DNA from 2 places in the Streptomyces sp. NPDC002889 genome. Region 2 is predicted to be linked to the other one. Evidence: riboswitches for the same ligand, from Rfam matches in the RefSeq annotation. Region 2 holds a riboswitch; the other holds the start of a gene.
What was found. A riboswitch is a leader RNA that binds a small molecule or an ion and turns the genes downstream of it on or off. The one in region 2 is predicted to bind glycine.

Region 1: it holds a riboswitch for glycine, as region 2 does, so the genes downstream of both, gcvT (glycine cleavage system aminomethyltransferase GcvT) here and gcvP (aminomethyl-transferring glycine dehydrogenase) in region 2, are expected to answer to the same signal.

What each region holds. Positions count from the first base shown of each region.
Region 1 covers NZ_JBIAPT010000001.1:321,418-326,471, forward strand. The annotation lists gene ACFYWI_RS01425 (L-serine ammonia-lyase) at 1-143, opposite strand, end outside; gene glyA (serine hydroxymethyltransferase) at 286-1,551, opposite strand; gene gcvH (glycine cleavage system protein GcvH) at 1,575-1,949, opposite strand; gene gcvT (glycine cleavage system aminomethyltransferase GcvT) at 2,008-3,135, opposite strand; glycine riboswitch at 3,287-3,384, opposite strand; gene ACFYWI_RS01445 (AAA family ATPase) at 3,569-4,234, shown strand; gene ACFYWI_RS01450 (enhanced serine sensitivity protein SseB) at 4,672-5,054, shown strand, end outside.
Region 2 covers NZ_JBIAPT010000014.1:8,748-13,801, forward strand. The annotation lists gene ACFYWI_RS21690 (DNA polymerase IV) at 26-1,543, shown strand; gene ACFYWI_RS21695 (PRC-barrel domain-containing protein) at 1,453-1,836, opposite strand; glycine riboswitch at 1,950-2,046, shown strand; gene gcvP (aminomethyl-transferring glycine dehydrogenase) at 2,225-5,054, shown strand, end outside.

The DNA of each region.
Region 1 (5,054 bases), on a different contig from region 2:
GCGCGTATGGCGGTGGTGTGGGCGATCAGTCCCTCGTTCTTGAGGCGGCGGGCGAACATACGCGCCGCCCGCATCGGGCCGACCGTGTGGGAGCTGGACGGGCCGATGCCGATCGAGAACAGGTCGAAGACCGAAATGGCCACGGGGGTACTCCTCAAGGTTGGTAGACGCCGTTGTCTGCCGGGGGTGGTGCAGAGAACACAGGGCAGTACGTGGTGCGGGGCACCGCACCCACTGACCAGTGTGCGCGGTGCCCCGTTCTGTTTTGCTTCGGGCTCGAAAGGATTACTTCGTCAGCCCAGGGTAAAGCGGGTGCTTCCCGGCCAGGGCCGTCACGCGGGCGCGCAGGGCCTGGACGTCGTACGACGGCTTGAGCGCCTCGGCGATGATGTCCGCGACCTCACGGAAGTCGTCGGCCTGGAAACCGCGGGTGGCCAGCGCCGGCGTGCCGATCCGCAGACCCGAGGTGACCATCGGCGGCCGCGGGTCGTTCGGGATGGCGTTGCGGTTGACCGTGATGCCGACCTCGTGGAGGCGGTCCTCGGCCTGCTGGCCGTCCAGCTCGGAGTTGCGCAGGTCCACCAGGACCAGGTGCACGTCCGTGCCGCCGGACAGCACGGAGACACCGTGCTCGGTCACGTCGGTCTGGACGAGACGCTCGGCGAGGATGCGGGCACCGTCGAGCGTACGCTGCTGGCGCTCCTTGAAGTCCTCGGAGGCCGCGACCTTGAAGGAGACCGCCTTCGCCGCGATGACGTGCTCCAGCGGACCGCCCTGCTGGCCCGGGAAGACCGCGGAGTTGATCTTCTTGGCGAGCTCGGCCGTGGACAGGATCACACCGCCGCGCGGACCACCGAGGGTCTTGTGCGTGGTGGTGGTCACGACATGGGCGTGCGGCACCGGGTTGGGGTGCAGACCGGCGGCGACCAGACCCGCGAAGTGGGCCATGTCGACCATCAGGTACGCACCGACCTCGTCGGCGATCCGGCGGAACGCCGCGAAGTCCAGCTGGCGCGGGTACGCGGACCAGCCGGCCACGATCAGCTTCGGCTTGGACTCCTTGGCGAGGCGCTCGACCTCGGCCATGTCGACCTGACCGGTCTGGTCGTCGACGTGGTACGGGACCACGTTGTAGAGCTTGCCGGAGAAGTTGATCTTCATGCCGTGGGTCAGGTGGCCGCCGTGGGCCAGGTTCAGGCCCATGATCGTGTCGCCCGGCTTGAGCAGGGCGAACATCGCGGCCGCGTTCGCCTGCGCGCCGGAGTGCGGCTGCACGTTGGCGTGCTCGGCCCCGAAGAGCTCCTTGATGCGGTCGATAGCGATCTGCTCGACCACGTCGACGTGCTCACAGCCGCCGTAGTAACGGCGGCCCGGGTAGCCCTCGGCGTACTTGTTGGTGAGGACGGAGCCCTGGGCCTCCATGACCGCGACCGGGGCGAAATTCTCCGAGGCGATCATCTCGAGGGTGGACTGCTGACGGTGGAGCTCGGCGTCGACAGCGGCGGCGACGTCCGGGTCCAGCTCATGGAGAGGGGTGTTGAGAATCGACATCACTCGGTCCCTAGGGGTCGTGGTCAGCTGGCGAAGTCGGTGTACTCGTCCGCGGAGAGCAGGTCCTTCGGCTCCTCGCTGACGCGCACCTTGAAGAGCCAACCGCCCTCGAACGGGGCGGAGTTCACCAGCGACGGGTCGTTGACGACGTCCTCGTTGGCCTCGGTGACCTCACCGGAGACGGGGGAGTACAGGTCGCTGACCGACTTGGTGGACTCCAGCTCGCCGCAGGTCTCACCCGCGGTCACGGTGTCGCCGACCTCGGGGAGCTGGACGTACACCACGTCGCCGAGCGCGTTGGCCGCGTGCTCCGTGATGCCGACCGTCGACACGCCGTCCTCGGCGGCCGACAGCCACTCGTGCTCCTTGCTGTAGCGCAGCTGCTGGGGGTTGCTCATGACCTGAATTCTCCTGTACGCGGGGGAGTGCTGGTGAACGAAGAGAGGGTGCGGACGATCACTTCTGGCGCTTGTAGAACGGCAGCGCGACGACCTCGTACGGCTCGTGTGTTCCGCGGATGTCCACACCGACACCCGGCGTGCCGGGCTCGGCGTGTGCCGCGTCCACATAAGCGATGGCGATCGGCTTGCCGAGGGTGGGGCTCGGGGCCCCAGAGGTGACCTCGCCGATCACCGGGGCGTCGGCTCCGCCCACGGCAACGACAGCCATCCCGGCGCGCGGGACGCGGCGGCCCTCGGCGATCAGGCCGACCAGCTTGCGCGGCGGGCTGGCGGCGGCGCGCTCGGCGGCGGCCCGGAGGGCCTCGCGGCCCACGAAGTCGCCCTCCTTCTCGAACTTCACGACCCGGCCGAGACCCGCGTCGAACGGCGTCAGGGCGGTGGTCAGCTCATGCCCGTACAGCGGCATGCCCGCCTCCAGGCGCAGCGTGTCGCGGCAGGAAAGACCGCACGGGATCAGACCGGCCGGGGCTCCCGCCTCGGTCAGCGCCTGCCAGAGCTTCTCGGCGTGCTGCGGCTCGACGAACAGCTCGAAGCCGTCCTCGCCGGTGTAGCCGGTGCGGGCGATCAGCGCCGGGATGCCGGCGACGGTGCCGGGCAGGCCCGCGTAGTACTTCAGTCCGTCCAGATCGGCATCCGTCAGCGACTTCAGGATGCCGGGGGACTCCGGGCCCTGGACGGCGATCAGCGCGTACGCGTCACGGTCGTCGCGGACCTCGGCGTCGAAGCCCTCCGCGCGCTCGGTCACGGCGTCCAGGACGATCTGCGCGTTGCCCGCGTTGGCGACGACCATGTACTCGGTCTCGCCGAGGCGGTAGACGATCAGGTCGTCGACGATCCCGCCGTCCTCCTGGCAGATCATCGTGTAGCGGGCCCGGCCGACCCCGACGGAGCCGATGTTGCCGACCAGCGCGAAGTCGAGGAGCTCGGCGGCCTGCGGGCCGGTGACGGTGATCTCCCCCATATGGGAGAGGTCGAAGAGGCCGGCCTTGGTGCGGACGGCGTTGTGCTCGTCGCGCTCACTCCCGTACCGAAGCGGCATGTCCCAGCCCGCGAAGTCGGTCATGGTCGCGCCCAGCGAGCGGTGCAGGGCATCGAGAGAGGTGAGACGGGGGGCGTTGCTCATAGATGTGGCTCCCAGGGCATGGCCAGGCGAGGACAATCCTCCCCATCTGTCATCGGAACCTGAGAGGTTCGCCTCGACTACGCGGAACGGGTAGTCGTGACTTGCACCTTGGGTGGAGCCACTCGACAGCGGCTCGCTTTTCAGATCTGCCTCATCGCACGCGGTACGGGGCCTGAGAGATTCAAGGGAGGAACTTGCTCCTTCGGCGCCCGCCACACCAGGTGGCCGGGACTCTCCCGCGCGGATTCAAGCGGCCGGTATGCAGTTGGCGCGCACATCATTGCACGCATCGGGGAAGAGTGGGACAGGTGACCCGGGAGCGCGTCGCCGTCGGGCCCGGGGTGTCGCACAGCGGTAAATAGGTTGAGCGGCATTACCATTTCTTTACGCTTCATGGGCAAGGGTGTGGATGAACCCGACATGGGGGAGGGTGATGACGATGCAGCCGTCCGGTGCGTATGCCACGACCACGGGGGTGCCCGCTCAGCCGGGCATGCCCGCTCGCCTGGCAGGGGCGCCCGCGCCGGTACTGCGCGACCTGAGGGACCGCTCGGGGCGCAGCCCGCACAGCCTCGTCTTTGCCGCCGGTGACGTGGTGGTCGTCTCCGGACTGCCGGGCAGTGGAAAGTCCACGCTGATCCACCGGGCCGCGCGCGGCCTCGGGATCGACTCGCAGGACACCCGGGACCGGTGGGATGCCCTGATGCCGCGCCTGCTGCCGTACGCCCTGTACCGCCCTTTCGTCCGGATCGCCCACTACGCGGGCCTGCGGCGCGCGCTGCGCTCGGGCAGGAGCGTCGTCGTCCACGACTGCGGCACCCAGGCCTGGGTGCGGCGCTGGATCGCCCGCGAGGTGCGCAGACGCGGGACCGGGCTGCATCTGGTCCTGCTCGACGTCACTCCGCAGGTCGCCCGCGCGGGTCAGCGCGAGCGCGGCCGCGGCGTCTCCGGCTACGCCTTCGCCCGCCACCGCCGGGCGGTCTCCCGCCTCCTCACCGCCGCGCAGTCCGGCCGACTCCCGGCCGGCTGCACCTCGGCGGTACTGCTGGACCGCGAGGCGGCGGGCACGCTGGCGCGTCTCGGATTCACGGAGAAGTAAGGCCCTGCGCGGGCCCGCCGCGCGACGCCGGGCCCGGCATGCCTGCGCCGTGCGCTCCTCGGCCGGGCGGGCCCGGCCCGGTAGCCCGGGCGCTGCCGGGCGAGAAGGGCCCATGCGCTGCGGTTGTGCGGGGGCGATCGGAGGGCCCTCGGCCCGTTCGGCGACGGCTCGGGCGACGCGGGGCCCTGCCCGGCCCGGGCTCGTGGGGCCGTGCCGGGCCCGGCGGGCGACCGGGCCCATGTCGGGTGCCCGGACCCGTTGGCAGGCGCGCTGCGGCGTGCTCGCCGAACGGACGGCCCTCGGCCGGCTCCGCGACGGACGGGCCATGCTGAGGTCCGGGGCCCGGACGCCTCGGCACGTATCGTGCCCGCGGCGTTAAGGTCGGGGGCGCGACCCCCGGGATTGGCGGGGGAGGACCGGGGGAGAAGGACACGCGCATGGAGCTTTCGCAGCACGCCCACCCGCACCCGTACAGCGGCTGGCCGGGCAATGAGCTGGAAGAGGTGCTCGGCGCCTCGCTCGGCAATCCCGCCGCCGGCGGGCGGCTGGTCGAGGTACTCGGCCGCAGCCTGATCTGGATCCCGCTTCCCAACGGCGGCGGCCCCGGCAGTCCGAATCTCGATCTGCCCACCATGGAGATCGACGGCGCACCCTACGTCCCCGTCTTCAGCTCCGAGCAGCAGTTCCTCGCCTGCGTCGGCAGCCATATGCCCTTCACCGTCGCTCCCGCCCAGGAGTTCGCCCGCGGACTGCCTCCGCAGCTCGGCATCGCCGTGAACCCCGGCGGCACCGTCGGCGCTCCGCTGCCCCCGCCCGCCGT
Region 2 (5,054 bases):
AGTGGCGTAGGGCAGCATCGATGGTGTGAGAACCGCGCCGACGATTCTGCATCTGGACATGGATGCCTTCTTCGCTGCCGCCGAACAGGCGGCGAAGCCTTCGCTGCGCGGCAAGCCGGTGGTGGTCGGCGGGCTCGGGCCACGCGGCGTCGTCGCCACCGCTTCATACGAAGCCCGGCGCTTCGGCGTGCACTCTGCGATGCCGATGGCGCAGGCCAGACGGCTTGCGCCGAATGCGGCGTATCTGATGCCCCGCTTCTCTCTCTACCGCGCGGTGAGCGAGCAGGTGATGGAGCTGCTGGGCCGGCTCTCGCCGCTGGTGGAGCCGCTGAGCCTGGACGAGGCCTTCGTCGATCTGGAGGCGGGCGGCGCGGCGGACGACGCCGCATCGGCACGGGCGAGCGGCGAGCGGCTGCGGGAGGACATCCGAGTGGTCACCGGGCTCACCGGCTCGGTCGGTCTCGCCGGTTCCAAGATGCTGGCGAAGATCGCCTCCGAGCAGGCCAAACCCGACGGGCTTGTGCTGATAGCACCCGGCACGGAGCGTGAGCTGCTCGGCCCGCTGCCCGTGCGCACCCTGCCCGGCGTGGGGCCGACGACGGGGGAGCACCTGCGGCGGGCCGGTATGACGACGGTGGCAGACCTCGCGGAGGCGGGGGAGGACGAGCTCGTGCGGCTGCTGGGGAGGTCGCACGGGACCGCGCTGTTCCGGATGGCGCTCGGGTACGACGACCGGCCGGTGGTGGCCGAGCGTGATGCGAAGTCGGTGTCCGTGGAGGACACCTTCGACGTGGATCTGCATGAGAGGACGCGGATCCGGCTGGAGGTGGAGCGGCTCGCGGAGCGGTGTGTGCGGCGGCTGCGGGCTTCCGGCCACTCGGGGCGGACGATCGTGCTGAAGGTGCGGCGGTACGACTTCTCGACGCTCACGCGTTCGGAGACGCTGCGCGGCCCCACGGACGATGCCGGGGTGGTGCGGGAGACGGCGGGACGGCTGCTGGAGGCCGTGGACACCACCGGGGGAGTGCGGCTGCTGGGGGTCGGTGTCACGGGGCTCACGGACTACACCCAGGAAGATCTGTTCGCCCAGGCCGCCGCAGAGGAGCACGCCGGAGCAGCGGGGGCCGAGGCGGGCAGCGACGGGCATCAGGAGGCGTCGGTGGCGGGCCTGGGCGAGGCGCAGGGGCACGACGGGGACCATGCCGCCGGCATACCCGGAACCGGGCCCGGGCTCCCCGCCGAGCGGCGCTGGCCGGCCGGCCACGATGTGCGGCACGCGGTGTACGGGGCGGGCTGGGTGCAGGGCAGCGGCGTCGGCAGGGTCACCGTCCGTTTCGAGGAGCCCGGATCGCGGCCGGGGCGGGTGCGCACGTTCCGGATCGACGACCCCGAGCTGGAGCCCTCGGATCCGCTGCCGCTGGTGGCACCGCCCGCGCCCGGGAGTGAGGCGCCTCAGTCCTCCTGGCCACGGACACGGCCGAAGGTCCGGTCACCCGAGGAGGGAGCAGGCGTCTCGGGCGGCCCGGAGATGTCGAGTCCGTAGTGGTGGTAGAGCTGCAGCTCCTGCTCGGGCGATAGATGGCGGCCGACCCCGAAGTCGGGGGCGTCCTTGATCAGTGCGCGCTCGTAGGGCACGCGGAGGGCGTTGTCGACGACCTTGCTGGGCTCCAGAGGGACGAAGGCATCGCGGCCGAACAGGCCCGTGCGGACGGCCGCCCATTCGGGAATTCCGGTGGCATCGTCCAGGTACACCTCGTCAACGGTGCCGATCTTGGTGCCGTTGCTGTCGAACGCCTTGCGGCCGATCAGGCTGCGCGGATCGATGTCGGTCTGCACGGTCCCTCCAACAGGTCGCAACTGCTCTGTAAGCACTACAGAAGTGCACATTACGGGTGTCGGCCACTTGAGCGATCGGCGAGGGGGCGCGCTGGTACGCTGACATCGGCTGTTGACCCTGTGCGGGAGAGTCCCCGGTGAAAGTGCCGGCGGCGCCGAAGGAGCAAATCCTCCCCGGAATCTCTCAGGCCCCTGTACCGCACGGACGAGGTCACTCTGGAAAGCAGGGCGGGCGTCGGACGGCATCCGCTCTCACCGACGGTGAAAGCCGGGCCGCCTCAGGGCGTTCCGGTGAAGCTCTCAGGTTGAGATGACAGAGGGGGAGGCCGTCCGGGCATCCGCGCCGCGATGCCCCTCGTAGGTCGTGCAAGACCAGGAGGCCTCCCACATGACCGCCAACCGGATTCCGCTTACCCAGCTGGAGCGGGGCATTCCCTTCGAGCAGCGTCACATCGGGCCCGACGCCGAGGCGCAGGCGAAGATGCTCGCGCAGGTCGGCTACGGCTCGCTCGACGAGCTGACCGCCGCCGCCGTGCCGGATGTGATCAAGAGCACCGAGGCACTCGACCTCCCCGACGCTCGCACCGAGGCCGAGGTGCTCGCCGAGCTGCGCGCGCTCGCCGACCGCAACAAGGTGCTCGCTCCGATGATCGGGCTCGGCTACTACGGCACCTTCACTCCGCCGGTCATCCTGCGCAACGTCATGGAGAACCCGGCCTGGTACACGGCCTACACGCCCTATCAGCCGGAGATCTCACAGGGCCGCCTCGAGGCGCTGCTGAACTTCCAGACCGTGGTGGCCGACCTGACCGGTCTGCCCACCTCCGGCGCCTCGCTGCTCGACGAGGCCACCGCGGCCGCCGAGGCCATGTCTCTGGCCCGTCGGGTCGGCAAGGTCAAGGACGGCGTCTTCCTGGTCGACGCCGACGCCCTGCCGCAGACCATCGCCGTGATCGAGACCCGTGCCGAGCCGACCGGCGTCGAGGTCGTCGTCGCCGACCTCAGTCAGGGCATCCCCGCCGAGATCGCCGGGCGCGGTGTCTTCGGCGTTCTGCTCCAGTACCCGGGCGCCTCCGGTGCCGTACGGGACCTGAGGCCGGTCGTCGAGCAGGCACACGAGCTCGGTGCGATCGTCACGGTCGCCGCCGACCTGCTGGCGCTGACCCTGCTCACCTCGCCCGGCGAGCTCGGTGCGGACATCGCGGTCGGCACGACTCAGCGCTTCGGCGTCCCGATGGGCTTCGGCGGCCCGCACGCCGGCTACATGGCCGTCCGCGACAAGTTCGCGCGCAGCCTGCCCGGCCGCCTTGTCGGCGTCTCCGTGGACGCGGACGGCAACAAGGCCTATCGCCTCGCCCTGCAGACCCGCGAGCAGCACATCCGCCGCGAGAAGGCCACCAGCAACATCTGCACCGCCCAGGTGCTGCTCGCCGTGATGGCGGGCATGTACGCCGTGTACCACGGCCCCGACGGCCTGCGGACGATCGCGCGGCGGACCCACCGCTACGCGACCCTCCTCGCCGAAGGTCTGCGGGCCGGCGGCGTGGAGGTCGTGCACGGGTCGTACTTCGACACGCTGACCGTCCGGGTGCCGGGCAAGGCCGCGGACGTCGTGGCCGCCGCCCGCGAGGACGGGGTCAACCTGCACCTCGTCGACGCCGACCAGGTCTCCATCGCGTGCGACGAGACCACCGGCCGTACGCAGCTGGCCGCCGTCTGGGCGGCCTTCGGGGTGCGCGGTGACATCGACGCGCTCGACGCCTCCAATGCCGAGGCGCTGCCTGCCACGGTGCTGCGCAGCGACGACTACCTCGCCCACGCGGTCTTCCACCAGCACCGCTCCGAGACCGCGATGCTGCGCTACCTGCGCCGCCTCGCCGACCGTGACTATGCGCTGGACCGGGGCATGATCCCGCTCGGCTCCTGCACGATGAAGCTGAACGCGACCACCGAGATGGAGCCGGTGACCTGGCCGGAGTTCGGCCAGATCCACCCCTTCGCTCCCGTGGAGCAGGCACAGGGCTATCTCACCCTGATCCGCGAGCTGGAGGAGCGTCTCTCCGAGGTCACGGGCTACGACAAGGTGTCCATCCAGCCCAACGCCGGATCGCAGGGCGAGCTCGCCGGCCTGCTGGCCGTACGCGCCTACCACCGTGCCAACGGTGATGAGCAGCGCACCGTCTGTCTCATCCCGTCGTCCGCGCACGGCACCAACGCCGCCAGCGCCGTGATGGCAGGAATGAGGGTCGTGGTGGTCAGGACCGCCGACGACGGGGAGGTCGACGTCGAGGACCTGCGTGCCAAGATCGAGCAGTACCGCGACGAACTGTCGGTCCTGATGATCACCTACCCGTCCACGCACGGCGTGTTCGAGGAGCATGTCGCCGACATCTGCGCGCAGGTGCACGAGGCCGGCGGCCAGGTGTATGTCGACGGTGCCAACCTCAATGCGCTGGTCGGTCTCGCCAAGCCGGGCAAGTTCGGCGGCGACGTCTCCCACCTCAACCTGCACAAGACCTTCTGCATCCCGCACGGCGGCGGCGGTCCGGGCGTGGGACCGGTGGGCGTGCGCGCCCACCTCGCCCCGTACCTGCCCAACCACCCCCTTCAGCCCAGCGCGGGCCCCGAGACGGGCGTCGGCCCCATCTCGGCCGCCCCGTGGGGCTCCGCCGGCATCCTGCCGATCTCCTGGGCGTACGTACGCCTCATGGGTGGCGAGGGCCTCAAGCGCGCGACCCAGGTCGCGGTGCTGGCGGCCAACTACATCGCCAAGCGCCTTGAGCCGCACTACCCGGTGCTCTACACCGGGCCGGCCGGTCTGGTCGCGCACGAGTGCATCGTCGACCTGCGTCCGCTGTCCAAGGCGACCGGGGTCAGCGTCGACGACATCGCCAAGCGGCTCATCGACTACGGTTTCCACGCCCCGACGATGTCGTTCCCGGTGGCCGGCACGCTGATGATCGAGCCCACCGAGAGCGAGGACCTGACCGAGCTCGACCGCTTCTGCGACACGATGATCGCGATCCGTGGCGAGATCGAGAAGGTGGCGTCCGGCGAGTGGCCCGCCGACGACAACCCGCTGCGCAACGCGCCGCACACGGCGTCCGCGCTCGGCGGTGACTGGCAGCACGCCTACAGCCGCGACGAGGCGGTCTTCCCGGCCGGCGTGAGCACTGCGGACAAGTACTGGCCGCCGGTGCGACGGATCGACGGCGCGT